2 regions of the Arthrobacter sp. TmtSoilC48 genome follow, and region 1 is predicted to be linked to the other one. Evidence: riboswitches for the same ligand, from Rfam matches in the RefSeq annotation. Region 1 holds a riboswitch; the other holds the start of a gene.

The links. A riboswitch is a leader RNA that binds a small molecule or an ion and turns the genes downstream of it on or off. The one in region 1 is predicted to bind thiamine pyrophosphate.
Region 2: another riboswitch for thiamine pyrophosphate. It lies ahead of AC6I97_RS05100 (ECF transporter S component); the one in region 1 lies ahead of thiO (glycine oxidase ThiO).

What each region holds. Positions count from the first base shown of each region.
Region 1 covers NZ_AP046049.1:2,001,244-2,009,080, reverse strand. The annotation lists gene AC6I97_RS09545 (hypothetical protein) at 1-113, shown strand, start outside; gene AC6I97_RS09540 (4a-hydroxytetrahydrobiopterin dehydratase) at 179-562, opposite strand; gene AC6I97_RS09535 (thiazole synthase) at 577-1,374, opposite strand; gene thiS (sulfur carrier protein ThiS) at 1,378-1,614, opposite strand; gene thiO (glycine oxidase ThiO) at 1,611-2,867, opposite strand; TPP riboswitch at 2,860-2,977, opposite strand; gene thiE (thiamine phosphate synthase) at 3,005-3,688, shown strand; gene AC6I97_RS09515 (ferritin-like fold-containing protein) at 3,733-4,401, opposite strand; gene AC6I97_RS09510 (RNB domain-containing ribonuclease) at 4,443-5,927, shown strand; gene AC6I97_RS09505 (DEAD/DEAH box helicase) at 6,214-7,837, shown strand, end outside.
Region 2 covers NZ_AP046049.1:1,063,825-1,071,661, forward strand. The annotation lists gene AC6I97_RS05070 (Na+/H+ antiporter subunit D) at 1-522, shown strand, start outside; gene AC6I97_RS05075 (Na+/H+ antiporter subunit E) at 519-1,085, shown strand; gene AC6I97_RS05080 (MrpF/PhaF family protein) at 1,082-1,360, shown strand; gene mnhG (monovalent cation/H(+) antiporter subunit G) at 1,350-1,739, shown strand; gene AC6I97_RS05090 (DUF4235 domain-containing protein) at 1,783-2,043, opposite strand; gene AC6I97_RS05095 (NUDIX hydrolase) at 2,080-2,757, opposite strand; TPP riboswitch at 2,962-3,098, shown strand; gene AC6I97_RS05100 (ECF transporter S component) at 3,178-3,798, shown strand; gene AC6I97_RS05105 (ABC transporter ATP-binding protein) at 3,798-5,396, shown strand; gene AC6I97_RS05110 (energy-coupling factor transporter transmembrane component T family protein) at 5,393-6,187, shown strand; gene AC6I97_RS05115 (GNAT family N-acetyltransferase) at 6,184-6,777, opposite strand; gene AC6I97_RS05120 (penicillin acylase family protein) at 6,828-7,837, opposite strand, start outside.

The sequences.
Region 1 (7,837 bases):
GGGTCCTCCCCATCGTGTTGGGGACGGTCATCGCGATTGCCGTTGTGGTCTTTCTGGGCCGCAAGCGCACCCAGCATGACACCGCCGCCCTCACCAAAGCCCTGAGGCTCTAGGCACTGTTCACTCAATAAACTTCGCTGGCCATCGCCCATGGGTGATGGCCAGCGAAGTTTAACGTTCAATCCCGTTCAAGCCCCTGGGTAGCGACGCGGCTGCTGGGTAGCGATCCGGCTGCTGGGTAGCGATCCGGCTGCGCCTTGGCACCGGACGCCGCTGCCGCCTCGCTCACGGCGGTCGCAGCGGCGATGTCGCGTTGGGTCACCTGGCCCCCGGCGTCATGGGAAACGTAACGCAGGAACACCTTGTTGTAACGCCAGTCAAGATCCGGATGGTGGTTCTGTTCCTCGGCAATCCGGCCAATGGCGGCGATGAGCGCCAAGGCGTCGGCCGCCGTTGAGGTTTTGAACACGGTCACGAGGCCGTCCTGGAGCTTCCAGTCCGGGAGGTCCTTGAGGGCGGCCTCCATGGCGACCTGGGTCAATTGCTCTTTCCTGTCAGCCACCACGGCTCCTTCATTCAGAGGAACTCTGCCCGGCCTTCCATGGCCGATGACGCGAGGGCGTGCTCCCGGCGCGGAATACGGCCAGCCTGCTTGGCCAGCCTACCGGCGATCACCGCGTGTTTGAAGGCTTCGCCCATCTGCACCGGATTCTGCGCACGGGTCACGGCTGTTGCCAGCAGGACAGCATCGCAGCCCAGCTCCATCGCAAGCGCGGCATCGGAGGCGGTCCCGATGCCGGCGTCGAGCACTACCGGTACGGAGGCCCGGGACACGATCAGTTCGATGTTGTGCGGGTTCAGGATGCCCAGCCCCGTTCCAATAGGCGAACCGAGGGGCATGACAGCTGTGGCGCCCAGGTTTTCCAGGCGCAGCGCCAGAACGGGATCGTCATTGGTGTAAGCGAAAACCTTGAAGCCGCGGTTCACCAGCTGTTCCGTGGCCTCAACGAGTTCCACCGCGTCCGGAAGAAGCGTGTGTTCATCGGCAATGACTTCCAATTTCACCCAGTCCGTCTCCAGGGCCTCCCGGGCGAGCTCCGCGGTCATCACGGCGTCCTTGGCAGTAAAACAGCCAGCCGTGTTCGGCAGGACCCGGATGTTGTGGTCCACCAGGAGCTGGAACAATGAACCTGTCTCGGCCGGTGAGTATCGGCGCATCGCAACAGTGGTCAATTCCGTTCCTGAAGCCAGGAGGGCTGCTCCCAACCCGTCCAGGCTCGGCGCACCACCGGTACCCATGATCAGGCGGGAGCCGAATTCGACGCCGTCGATCACCAAAGCGTCAGTGCTCACGTCAGTTTTTGCTGCGGTCATTTTTCAGCCTCCCTGGACTGCGGTTACGAGTTCGAGTTCGTCTCCATCGGCGAGCGCAGTCGCTGCCCATTGGCTGCGCGGCACAACCTCCGAATTACGTGCGACGGCGACACCCAGCTTGCCGCCGTCGGCTGCCTGTCCCCGGTGGTCCAGCGCGCGGCCTGTGATGGCACTGACGAGTGTGCTCACGGACGCGTCGTCCGCCACGGCGTGTTCGGAGCCGTTGAGTTTGATGTTCATGGTGTGTCCTTGATTGCTGGTTGGAGGAGGTGATCCTGAGTTGCCGTAAATCGATCAGGCCGGAAAATGGACCATCGGGGGTCGGCTGGGCCGCTGATCAGTCCGCCTACGATTTTGGCGGCCACAGGCGTCAAGAGAACGCCGTGGCGGAAGAACCCGGTGGCGATCACGAGACCGTCGATGGTGCCCCCGGGCCCGGTAACTCGTCCAAGTAGGGGTGCGTTGTCCGGTGTGCCTGGCCGTGCACGGGCTGTCGCTTCCAACAGTTCCAGCTCCGCCACGGCAGGAACCAACACTTGGGCGTCACGCAGGAGTTGATAGACGCCCCCGGCGGACACTGCGTTGCTGGACGCAGACAACCCGTCCTCCCGCTGGGTGGCTCCAATCACCACCGTTCCGTCGTCGCGGGGGACGATGTAGACCGGCACCCCGCGGACCATGCCCCGGATGGTGGATGTGAGCAGCGGCTGGAGGTGTTGGGGAACGCGCAGCCTGAGAATGTCGCCGTAAACGGGCCGCAGGGGCAGGTTGAGACCCTCGGGGAGACCGCCGATCCTGGCTGCATCCAGCCCGCAGGCGAGCACAGTCTCTGAGGCCCAAACAACGCGCCCGGCGCCCGAATCGAGCTGGACCCCGCAGACGCGTTCCCCGTCCCAGAGCAAACGGGACGCTTGGAACGGCAGGGCGAAACCGTCCTCCGCTCCGGAAACCCAGGTTGCGTCACTTGGTCCGTGGGCTGATAACCCGTCCAGGAGGCATCGTGCAAGGCGCCGCGGATCCACTTGGTGATCGGCCGGTATGTCGAAGGCACAGGAAATCCCGGGGCTGAGCAAAGGCTCGCGCTCGCGCGCTTCACGCAAAGACAGTGGCTCCACGCGCAGCCCCGCGGCCTGCTGGACCGTGCGGAGGTCTGCCAGCGCACGGCGGTCGGCGGCGTCCGCACCAACGGCGATTGTCGACGTCGTGCGGTATCCGGCGGCTGATTCGCTGCCGTGGACGCTCCGGACGAAAGCCGGCCACAGTTGGGAGGATTCCAGCATGAGTTCCAGGAGGTCTTCCTCCTGGTAGTGGAGTTCACTGACCGGAGCCAGCATTCCGGCGGCAGCGAACGTCGCACCCGCTGCGGGAGTGGGATCAATGAGGACCACAGAGCGGCCCTGACGGCGGGCTTCGTGGGCGATGCCAAGGCCGATGACGCCACCACCAATGACTGCCACGTCTGCCTGCAAGGGGATTTGGCGGGATTCTGCCATATGTTTCCTTCCCTACGCCGGTATTAGCCGGATCAGGTCAAGCGGTCGGCGCTGAAGCCCTCTCAGCCGGACGGTCATATGACGCTGTCACGGCTCCCGCAGTACGTGCCCAGTTTAGAGGAACTACTCTGGTTTCCATGACCCAGCATGATGTCCACACCACTGCCCGCCTTTACTTGTGCACTGATGCCCGCAAACGCCAGGGCGATTTCGAAGACTTCGTCGACGCCGCGTTTGAGGGCGGCGTCGACATCATCCAGCTTCGCGACAAGACGCTCGAGGCCGCCGAGGAGCTTGAGGTCCTGGAGGTCCTGCACAACGTTGCCCAGCGGCACGGAAGGCTGTGGGCCGTCAACGACCGCGCCGATGTTGCCAGTATTTCCGGGGCTCCGGTGTTCCATATCGGCCAAAAAGACATCCCGTTACGCGCTGCACGGCACCTCCTCCACGACCGCACGGTCATCGGCCTGTCCACCCATACCCCGGACCAGGTTGACGCCGCGATAGCTGCCTCCCCCGGCAGGAGCGGACTGGATTATTTCTGTGTTGGCCCGGTGTGGGCAACGCCCACAAAGCCAGGCCGTGAAGCAGTTGGGCTGGACCTGGTCACATATGCCGCGGAAGCCGTAAAGCGCGCGGATGAGGAGACCGTAGGCGGCGTCCTCCTCCCCTGGTTCGCCATCGGCGGCATAGACCTCACCAATGTTGAACAGGTGGTTGCAGCCGGAGCCAGCCGGATCGTGGTGGTACGTGCCATCACTGAGGCGGAGGACCCGACGGCGGCGGCCAAGACCTTGCTGGAAGCGCTCGACGCCGGATAACCACCCCGGCGCCTTGGCTGCTGCGGAGGATATTCGAAAGTGTCCTAAGCCGTGAGCCCCAGCCCGGACATGCGTCGCCCATGCCGCTCCGCCAGCTCAGCGGTGAGGGCCTTGACTGCATTGCGTGCATCCCCGCCGCCCTTGAGCAGCGGTCCCAGCTGGGGATGTTCCATGCCTACGCGTTGTGCTTGCGTCAGGGCTTCACCGACCAGGCGGCGGCCCCACAAAGCCAGGCGCGACGCCAGGCGGGGGTCATCAGACAGGGCCCTTCGCAGGAGGATGCGTAAAACTTCCGTGGCTTGGTCGGCGGAGGCCACCTTCTGGACAAAGAGTTGCGTCCCGCCGTCAAGGAACGACGCGACCATGCGGTAGAAGTCCGATGACACGGTGTCGATCACATAGGCCTTCATGACGGATTCAAACCAGTCCGCTGGCTTTGTTCGCTCGTGGAAGTGGTCAAACGAGCGCTGGAACGGAAGCATGGCTTCTTCGGCATCGAGTCCCATCTCCGAGAGCCGGCTGCTGATCAAGGCGAAGTTTCCGTAAGCGCCGACGGCGATCTTTGCCAGTACTGCCCTGTCATGGAGGTTGGGAGCGTACCGCGAGTCGAAAGACAGCCGGCCAAACGCGGAGAGCTCGCCGTACGCCATGGCCCCCAGCAGCTCCGAAGAGAGTCGCTGGATGCGAGCATTATCGTCCAAGGAAGTGCTCATGGTCCAAGACTATCCAGCGATTTCGGGCTAACCTGATTTTCGTGTCACATCATCGGATTTCGCCCAACGTCGACGACTCGTCGGACCAGCTCGCGGCGGCATTTGCAGCCCTCCGGACCGAACTGGAGCTCCCGGGCGAGTATCCGGCCGAAGCCGTGGCGGAAGCCCGCAAAGCGGTGGAAAACCATACGCTGCCGGACCGTGACCTCAGGGACATTCCGTTTGTCACCATTGATCCAGCCACGTCCACCGATTTGGACCAAGCGGTGTTCATTGAACGTGCCGGCGACGGTTACAAAGTCCTCTACGCAATCGCGGACGTGCCATCCTTCGTTGCTCCCGGCGGGGCGCTCGATGCCGAAACCCGGCAACGGGGACAAACGTTTTACGCTCCTGACGGGAGGATCCCACTGCACCCGGAGGTCATCAGCGAAAACGCCGGAAGCCTGCTGGCCGGTCAGGACTGCAGCGCCTTCGTATGGGACTTCGAACTGGACCTCAATGCGGAGGTAACCGCCACGTCCGTAGCCCGTGGCACTGTCCGTAGCCGCACGAAGCTCAGTTACAAAGGTGCCCAGGAGCAGATCGATGCCGGCACAGCCCCGGAGGTCCTTGAGCTCCTCAAGGAGGTTGGCCTGAAGCGCGTGGAGCTGGAACGACTCCGCGGTGGCGCCAACCTGAACATGCCGGAGCAGGAAATCGTCCAGGCGACAGGTGGCGGAGGCTACAGGATTGTGGCCGCGCCGTCCTTGCCTGTGGAGGACTGGAATGCGCAGATATCCCTCATGACCGGGATGGCGGCCGCCCAACTGATGCTTGACGGAAAAGTGGGCATCCTGCGCACCATGCCGGCACCGGATGAGCGGTCACTGCTCCACTTCAAGCGCCAGACAAAGGCCCTCGGGAAACCCTGGGACGGCGAGATCACCTACGGTGAGTACCTTCGGACACTTGACGCTTCGGATCCCAAACAACTTGCGATCCTGCACTCCGCAGGCACACTCTTCCGCGGCGCTGGATACACGCCTTTCGATGGCGAACTTCCCCCCAACATCATCCAGTCAGCAATCGGCGCACCCTATGCCCACACCACTGCCCCTTTGCGTCGCCTCATCGACCGTTTTGTCCTGGTGATCTGCGAGGCCCTCAGCAACGGCCAGCAGATCCCCGCCTGGGCACGGGAAGCACTTCCATCCCTGCCTGAGATCATGGCCTCATCCGACCAACTGGCCGGCCGGCTTGAGCGTCTGGCCATGGACACAGTGGAAGCTGCACTCGTGGCCAACCACATCGGCGAGGAGTTCGACGCGGTCGTCATCTCCGGTTCCAAGCCGTCCAACGGCACGACCAATGGCAATGGAAGGGCAAACGGAAACGGCAATGGGCCGTTCGGCATCATCCAGATAGCCGAACCCGCGGTGACCGCCCGATGTGACGGCGAAATGGAATCGGGCACCAAGGTGCGGGTGCAACTCCTGAAGGCCGATATCGCCAGCCGCGAGATCCGCTTTACCCTGCTCCCCTAAGGCCCCGCAGGACCCGAACTGCCGCCGATCCGGGCTTTAGCGCTCCCAGAGGATAGACTGACCCTGTAGTAATGGATGCCCGGTCGTTGATTCAGTTAATTTTTGAACTCAACAAGCCCGCCCCTACGCGATCTTGAGATGTGCCCGCTGGTCACCAGTGCCAGTACTTAGATAGCCCGCGATCGGCTTCCACTGGATTAGCTTGCGCGCCCGTTCGTGCTCCGGTACGGCTCCGCCACCCGTTGAGCATGCAGCGCCAATGCCCAAATGAATAAGGAAACTCCCTGTGAGTGAATTGCACACCCATGAAGTCCTGACGGACGCCACCGGCACCGAATCCATCGAGCCCGAGGAAACGATCATCTCTGATGAGACGCCCCACGAGATCGAAGAGAAATCGTTCGCTGACTACAACGTCCGCGCCGACATCGTCGAATCCCTCGCCGATGCCGGTATCACCCATCCCTTCCCCATCCAGGCCATGACGCTGCCCGTAGCCCTTAGCGGCCACGACATCATCGGCCAGGCCAAGACCGGTACAGGCAAGACCCTCGGTTTCGGCATTCCGGCACTGCAGCGCGTGGAAGGCCGCGATGACCCCGGCTACGCCAAGCTGGCCGTCCCCGGTGCCCCGCAGGCCCTGGTCATCGTTCCTACCCGTGAGCTTGCGGTCCAGGTAGCCAACGATCTCCAGACAGCATCCCGCAAGCGCAACGCCCGCATCGCCACGATCTACGGCGGCCGTGCCTATGAACCGCAGATTGACGCCCTCCAGAAGGGCGTCGAGGTAGTGGTTGGCACCCCGGGCCGTTTGATCGACCTCTACAAGCAGAAGCACCTCAGCCTGAAGAACGTCAAAATGGTGATCCTGGACGAGGCCGACGAAATGCTGGACCTCGGCTTCCTGCCGGACGTGGAAACACTCATCGCTGGCACGCCGGCCGTTCGCCAGACCTTGCTCTTCTCCGCCACAATGCCCGGCCCGGTCATCGCGATGGCCCGCCGCTACATGACGCAGCCCACCCACATCCGCGCGGCCGACCCGAACGACGAAGGCCTCACCAAGCGCGACATCCGCCAGCTCATCTACCGTGCCCACAGCATGGACAAGACCGAGGTAGTGGCCCGCATCCTGCAGGCCCGCGGACGTGGACGCACCATTATCTTCACCAAAACCAAGCGCACCGCGGCCAAGGTCGCGGAGGAACTGGTGGACCGCGGATTTGCCGCTGCTGCGATCCACGGCGACCTCGGCCAGGGCGCGCGCGAGCAGGCTCTCCGCGCGTTCCGCAACAACAAGGTAGACGTCCTGGTTGCCACGGACGTTGCCGCCCGGGGCATCGACGTTGATGACGTTACGCACGTCATCAACTACCAGTGCGTGGAAGACGAAAAGATCTACCTGCACCGGGTGGGCCGTACCGGCCGCGCCGGCAACAAGGGAACAGCCGTAACCTTTGTCGACTGGGACGACATGCCCCGCTGGGGCCTGATCAACAAAGCACTGGGGCTCAGCGTTCCGGAGCCGGTTGAAACCTACTCTTCTTCCCCCCACCTCTACAGTGACCTCGACATTCCCGAGGGCACCAAGGGCCGCCTCCCGCGCAACAAGCGCACCCTTGCCGGCGTCGATGCCGAGGTCCTTGAGGACCTGGGCGAAACAGGCAAGAAGAACTCCCGTTCCGGCGGTTCATCCCGTGAAGGCGGACGCGATGGCGGCCGCGGCAGGGACGGCGGCCGTGGCCGTGGAAACGCAGCCAAGTCCACCGAAGCCAACTCGGAATCCAAGGGCGAGGGCGGACGCAACCGTACGCGCCGCCGTCGTACATCCGAAGCCGATGCGGCCCCTGCTGCCGGTTCCTCCGAAACCCGTACCGCTACCGGCGAAAATGCCGAGAAGCCGGCCCGCA
Region 2 (7,837 bases), 940 kb from region 1:
ATTGAGCGGCGGGGCGGATCGTCGTCCATTGACCGCTTGGGCGGCCTGGCCAAGCTCTCGCCACTCCTTGCCCTGTTGTTTTTCGTCCCGGCAATGAACCTTGCGGGCATCCCGCCATTCTCGGGTTTCCTGGGCAAGCTCGGGCTCCTCCAAGCGGGCGTGCAACTGGGTACGCCGCTGGCCATCGTTTTGGTAGTAGGCGGCGTCGTCACCAGCCTCCTCACCTTGTTGGCAATTGCCCGTGTTTGGAACAGGGCATTTTGGCGAAAGCCCGAGGACGCCGAGTACCCGGACCCCGTGCTTCAGACCCCAGGCAAGGTAGGGGTACTTCCCCGGACAATGGTGGGGTCCACTGCGGGCCTTGTGGCCTTCGGTGTTGCCCTCACAGTCTTTGCGGGCCCACTCTTCCACCTCGCCGACGGCTCGGCGGAAATAATGTTGGACCGCACTGCCTACATCCATTCAGTCCTGGGGGACTCCGCACAGGTGCCAGCCGTGGGTCAGCCAGGGGCTGCCAAATGAGCCGAAAACCAATCTCCTTCCGCACTGAACTGCCGCTGCTGGTATGGCTGGTCATCGTCTGGGGCGCCCTGTGGCGGGATTTCAGCCCGGGCAACCTGCTGTTCGGTGCGCTCATCGCCGTGCTCGTGGCCAAGTTCTTCTACCTTCCGCCGGTGGAGCTCAGTGGCAGGTTCCATGTTCTTCGCGCCCTTTCGTTCGCCCTGGTATTCCTGGGCAAAGTGGCGGCAGCGAGCTTCCTGGTCCTCTACCTGGCCGTAGTGAAGGGGCCAAAGGTGCGTAGCGCCGTCGTCGCTGTTCCGTTGCGCAGCCATTCGGACCTCATTGTGACGGCAACCGGGCATGTTATTTCGCTGATCCCGGGCTCGCTGGTGGTGGAAGTGGACCGCTCGACGTCCACCCTGTACCTACATGCACTCAATATTTATGAGGAAGCCGGAATCGCCAGGATCCGTCAGGAAGTCCAGAAGATCGAGGCCACATTGATCCGGATCATGGGAACGCGTGAGGAACTCGACGCTCTCCAGGATGAAGCAACCCCGGGCATGGAAGGGGCAGCCCTGTGAAAGAACTCGTTCTGTTGGTGACTGCTGTCATCCTGAGCCTGGCTGCGGTGGGAGCGATCATCCGTATCGCCATTGGCCCCTCCTTGCTGGACCGCGTTTTGGCATCGGATGTCCTGCTGGCCATTCTTGGAGCCGCGCTGGCGATCGATATGGCGATGAACCGGCACCTGAACAACTTGGTGTTGCTCGTGGCTCTCGCCGTGATCGGCTTTGTAGGCTCCGTAACGTTTGCCCGGTTTGTCGCGGATCGGAGGGATCAGAGCAATGACTCCTGAACCTACTGGCGTGGATGCCGTAATCGACGCGGTGACGGCCGTGTTTCTTGTGGTGGGTGCCCTGATGTCGCTTGGCGCAGCAATTGGCCTCTTGCGGTTCCCCGACCTCATGAGCCGCATGCATGCGGCAACGAAGCCGCAAGTCCTGGGTCTTTTCCTGATGCTCGCAGCCATGGGTCTGCAAATGCGCACGTGGTGGGTTTGGCCGGTTCTCGTGGTGGCCTGGATATTCCAGCTGCTGACCGCACCGGTCTCCGCACACATGGTGGGCCGCTCCGCTTACCGAACCAAACATGGGCACCGCGAACTGCTCACCAAGGATGAGCTTGAAGCGGTTGTCCAAAGGGCAGCCGGCGACGGTTCCACCCCGGATCCTTAGGGTTCCACCCCGGACCTAAGACAACGGGATGGCTGTGCCCGGCCTAGACGATGTCGTGCGTCTTTGCGAAGCGGGCGATGGCACGCTGGGTGCCACGGCTCGCGAAAACCTGGATGAGCGTACTGACGAAGGCCGAAATCAGCGCGAAGGACAAAGCTGAGCGGAGGCTCGTTTCCATATCGTCGTGGCCCGTGGGCGGCTTGTTGCCGGTGGCCTTTTCCCAGCCCTTGTTGACCAACTTGGTGCCGACGAATCCGGCTGCAAGGCTTACTCCGGCACCCAGCAGCTTGAAAAAGAGGTTCATGCCCCCAGCCTAGCCTCACATACAGGCGGGTTGGGACTAGCGGCGGTTTTCGCGTTCCTTGAGGAAAGCTGCCATGGAACCGCGTGGTGCCAGGACAGGAACAACATCGTGATCGGCTTCCCAGACGGCATCCACGGTTCCGAGACCGGAAATTTCCTTGAGCAGGTAATACGTGGGTGGCATCAGCTGCAATTTACCGGCCGCCTCAGCCGCCAGGATCCCGTCCACCGGCATCCAGAGTGATTGCCACGCTTCAGTGGTTTGGTGCTGGGGTGCTGCTTCCGGAGCAGGCTTGGCTACATAGAAGTACGTGTCGAAGCGCTTGGGCATGTCCGTGGGCGTGACCCAGTTTGCCCAGGGGCGAAGGTCTGAGGCGTCAAGGCGAAGTCCGGCCTCCTCCCAAACTTCCCGCAGGGCAGCGGTGAGCACCATGCCTGACTTTGCCGGGGCCTGTACAGGATCGACGGCGATGGAACTCAGGTGCCAGTCTGCAGCGTGCTGTTCCAGCAGCCGGACAGGGTAATCCCATCCATCCTGGTCAGCGGCATCAACCCGGCCGCCCGGAAAGACCACCATGCCGGCGGCGAAGTCCATGGTGGCAACCCTGTGCTGGACGAAGGCCTCAAGCCCGCCCGGTGCGTCACGGAGCAGGATGACGCTCGCGGCAAGGCGGGGTTGGGGAACTGGCATGTCCGTAATGGGAAGGTCCGTCATGAAATACCCCTTTGCCGCGTCGATTCCTGCTGGATCATTGTCTCAGGTCCTGTTGTGGGGCCCGGTGTGCGTGCTCAGACCGGAGAATGGGGCGCAGAGCCGGCCCCGCAACGCAGGAGAAGGGGAGCCAACCGCTTTGTGACTAGCCCGAGGAGCCCACGAACACCCACAGGTGTAAACTGAACCACGCCCATAAGGGCAGATTAATAACGACAGGGGAGCGCCGCCGTCGGACCTTGCAGAGATGCAGGTGACGCGAGGGCGCTGAGAGTGCGGACAGCCGCAGACCCTCGAACCTGATCCGGTTAGTACCGGCGCAAGGGAGTCGAGCTTCTCAGAGTGTCCGGATCCGGGCGGCGCAGGCCGGCCGGGGGTTTCCGGGGAGCACTTTCCCCTCCTGTACCTCAGGAGGCAGAAAAAATGACCACGGCAAGCGTGAAGAAAACCAGTTATAACTGGCGTGTTGTAGACATCGTGGTGGCAGCTTTGATTGCCATCGCCGGCGGCGTGATCTTCTGGGCCTGGTCCCAGGGCGCCGCAATCGTATCCATCCCCATGAACGCCACGTATCCGCCGCTCACCGGTTTGATCGCCGGTGGCTGGATGATCCCGGCCGTCCTGGGCATGCTCATCATCCGCAAGCCGGGCGCAGCCCTGTTCTGCGAAGCCGTCGCCGCCACCGGCGAACTCATCATGGGTTCCCAGTACGGCACCACCGTCCTCATCTCCGGCGTCCTCCAGGGACTGGGCGCGGAACTCGTCTTCGCTGCGTTCCGGTACAAGAAGTTCGACCTCTCCGCTGCACTCCTCGCAGGTGCCGGCTCGGGCCTCTTCTGCGGTCTCAACGATTCCTTCCTGCCTTGGGGCTGGAACATCGCCTACGAAGCAATCGACAAGCTGGCTTACATCGCCTTCACCACGCTCTCCGGTGCGATCATCGCTGGCGCGCTGTCCTGGGTTGCCACCCGCGGGTTGGCCAAAACCGGTGTACTGAGCTCCTTCGCGTCGCGGAAGGCTGCTTCGGAGCCCGTCTTCAACTAATGCCTGCCACGCAAAGCAGCGGCCAGGTGCGGCCTGCCGCCATTACCGCCCAAGGGTGGGGATGGCGGCATGCCGGGCGTTCCACACCCGCCATCCAGGACCTCGATCTCCGGATCGGGCCCGGCGAGCGTGTGCTCTTGCTGGGTCCATCCGGCGCAGGGAAGTCGACACTGCTCCACGCCCTCGCCGGTGTGCTGGGTGACGAGGAAGACGATTCCGACGAGACCGGCTCGCTGTTGATCGACGGCGTTGCTCCCCGCGAACAGCGCGGCCGCGCAGGTCTGATGCAGCAAGATCCGGAAACCCAGGTAGTGCTGTCCCGGGTGGGTGACGATGTCGCGTTTGGCGCCGAAAACCTGGCCGTTCCCCGGGAAGAAATTTGGGCGCGCGTCCATGAAGCGCTCGACGACGTCGGGTTGCGCACCGCTGCAGGCGGCGGCTTGGCACTGGATCACCCGACGGCGGCCCTCTCCGGCGGGCAGAAGCAGCGCCTTGCGTTGGCTGGCATCCTCGCGATGCGGCCCGGGCTGATCCTCCTGGACGAACCTACGGCCAACCTGGATCCGGTGGGCGTGCTTGAGGTTCGGGACGCCGTGCAGCGCTGCCTGGACAAGACCGGTGCCACTTTGGTCGTGGTGGAACACCGCGTGTCCGTGTGGAAGGACCTGGTGGACAGGATCGTGGTCCTCCAGCCACCCTCGGCCGGGGGCGGTGTGCTCCTGGACGGCCCCCCGGATCAGGTGCTCACAGAGGCCCGCACCATGTTGATGGCAGCGGGAGTGTGGGTGCCCGGGTACGTTCCGGCTACTCGCGCCCGCAGGAGCACAAGTCAGGAGTTGGGCGGCCATGAATCCACCGCCCAACTCCTCCTGGTGGCACAGGATCTGGCTGTCTCCCGTGAGAAGTCGCGCCGTCGCCGCTTCAAAACCATCCCACCCGTCCCCGTGCAATCGGGTATCAGTGCACAAGTACGGGCTGGCCAGGCACTCACCATCACGGGTCCGAACGGTGCCGGCAAATCTACTTTTGCGCTCACCTTGGCCGGCCTTCTGGCGCCGGTTGATGGCAAGGTGAGTGCCGCCGTCGAGCTTTCCGAGGGAGCTGGAATCGACCCGTTCAAGTGGAAGGCGGATCAGCTGATTTCCCGCATTGGCACCGTGTTCCAGGAACCGGAGCACCAGTTTGTGACGGGCAAGGTTCTGGACGAGCTGATGTTCGGACCAAAGCATCTGGGCCACGGTGAAGAACGCGTGGATGAATTGCTGGAGCGTTTGCGGCTCACGCATTTGGTGGACGCGAATCCTTACACGTTGTCCGGCGGCGAGAAACGCAGGTTGTCCGTGGCCACGGTCCTTGCGGCCCACCCTAAGGTGCTGGTCCTGGACGAGCCCACGTTCGGCCAGGACGCCAACACCTGGGCCGAACTGGCATCCTTCCTCTCTGAACTGCTCGATGCTGGAACAGCCGTTGTGTCCGTGACGCACGACGAAGAATTCAGCGCGGTCCTGGGCGGCACCGAGCTGCGGCTGGATCCAGCTACACCGCAAGTTCCGGACCCGCACAGCCAAGCAGCCCGCCAGGAAGCCGGTGCTGCATGAGGGACGCCCTGAACCTGCGCGGCAACCACGCCCTCCTTACGCGCGCCAACCCCTTGGTTAAGTTCGTGTCCGTGTTCCTCATTTCGCTGGTGCTGGCATTGTCGATCGACTGGGTGTCCGCTTCGACTGCCCTCGTCGCCGAGCTGGCCCTGTTCCCGTTGGCTGGCCTCACGCTGGGGCTTCTGTGGCAGCGGGCCTGGCCGCTCATCATTGCTGCAGCGATAGGTGGTTGGAGCACCGCAATTGTGGCGGCTGACAGCGGGGCTGTACTGCTCGACGTCGGACTCTGGTCCATCAGCGAAGGTTCCCTTCAGCTGGGGCTGGGATTCATGCTGCGCGGCCTGGCGATAGCCCTGCCGGCAATCCTCTTGATGACCTGCACAGATCCAACCGACCTGGCTGATGCGCTGGCACAGAAAGCAAGGCTGCCACACCGCTTTGTCCTTGGATCGCTGGCCGCGATGCGCCTGGTGGGATTGATGGCTGAGGAATGGCAGACCATCGGCATGGCCAGGCGGGCCCGCGGAGTGGGTTCGCAGGGCAGTCCGCTGCAACGGCTCAAGGCAACGCTTGGACAGAGCTTCGGGCTGCTGGTCCAGGCAGTGCGTCGGGCTTCCCGGTTGGCCGTCACCATGGAGGCGCGTGGTTTCGGTGGCGGGCAGAGAACGTGGGCCCGGGAATCCACATACTCCCTCCTGGATGTCTGGGTCCTCCTGGGCGGCCTCGTCATCGCTGCCGCTGCTGTACTGGCGGCCGTCGGCGCTGGAACGTGGAGTTTCGTCTGGCGTTAGCTCTTCCGTTGGATCTTCTCGAACCTTGCCCGGGTGAGGAACCCCAACTGGGCTTCCTTTTCAGCCAGCTGGATGACGGGGCCAAGCTCGAAACACGTGGTCTCGAGGCGGCGAACTGCCTTTGCGTTGCGGGCGTCCGGCTCAACAATGATCCGGTCCTTGCCGGGCAGGGAAAACATGTATCGGATGAGGGACGTGACGAGACGTGGTGTGAAGTTGGGAATCGGACGCCTCGCAGGCGCCAGCAGCAAATGCATTCCGATGTCCTCCTCCCGCGCCGGGTATGCCTCGCCTAACGGATCGTGTAACGGTTCATAAGTCTGGAAGAGCGCCAGCGGCTCGCCATCGACCACCACCAAAAAGGCATGGTGAGTGTCCAAGGAGTCAAGGAAAGCGTAGATCTCCAGGACGTCCTCGCGCGAATGCTCCAGCATGCCCCAGAACCTGGCACGAGGCTGGCTGACCCAACCATGAATGAGGTCAAGGTCTTCGGCGGGAACCAACGGGACGATCCGCAGTACGCCCCATCCGTGAAGTTCTTCGGTGTAGATCGTGGTCCGGACAGCGAAGTCCCGGGTGCTTGTGGTCATGATTTCCTTTGGGCTGGGCTGGGCTTGGTTCGTGCGAATTAGGGGGCGTCTTAGGAGTGGTCATGACTGAGCTCGCTCCAGTCCGTGACCACAGGGATCATCTTTCCTGAGGCCCAGAGCGGCATCTGGTCCGTAAAATGTGGATGCTCAGGCCGTCCAGCAGCGCCGAATGGCACAATCCAACGGCTGTTGCTGCGATCGGACAGGTCCCAGACATAGCGGGCCACGGGTCCGCGGAAACTGCGGTCGTCCACACCAGGGAGGCTTTCGGTGCAGAGTACGCATCCGGTATCTCCGCTTAGTTCTGGGGTTGGTGCCGAAGCGGCGAGGTCGCCTGGGAGAACGTGGACCGCCAGGAGCTTATGCCGATCGCCCCATACGGCATCGTCCAGCAAGGAGTCTTCCAAGGCTGCATCCTCGAGTGCGGCCGCGGCCTCCACAGCCATATCGATACCAAGCTGCGAGGCTCTGACCAACAGCGTTTCCAGGGCGAAACCTATGCGTGAAGCGACCGACAGCCAGGGCCCGAACAGAGGGGAATACCCGGTAGGTTCAGCCAGAGCCGCCAGCGCGGGATGACGTGCTATGCGCTGAACCAAGGCGCCCCGCCATGACGCGAAAACGGCCGCAGTGTGGCTGCCGGCCGCCATTGTCCCGTCCCACTCGAGCAGCAGCGTTCGCAGTGACTTGGCCTCCCTGGACATATCTGCCGGGTCGAGGTTGCCCAGCACCTCCCGGAACATGGGCCATGGACCGAGCAAGGAATCCATATGGATGGATTGCATGTGGTCCACGGTCAGTTCACCATGCACCTCCTCCAGAAGCTCCCGAATCCGCAGAGCCCTATGGGCGGGGGCGAACTCCATCGCTACGGCATCGCCGCCGCCTGCAGCACGATCATTGGCGCTGACTGCAAGCCGTTGGACCTCCGTGCGCGGCAGGGCAATGTAATCGCCGTCCCAGCCATGCCGTGCCGACAACGCCGGAGCAGGCAACCGTCGGTTGGCCGGATTTCGTTGGGGAACCAATCCAGCTACGAAATGCCGTACCGCTCCGGCAG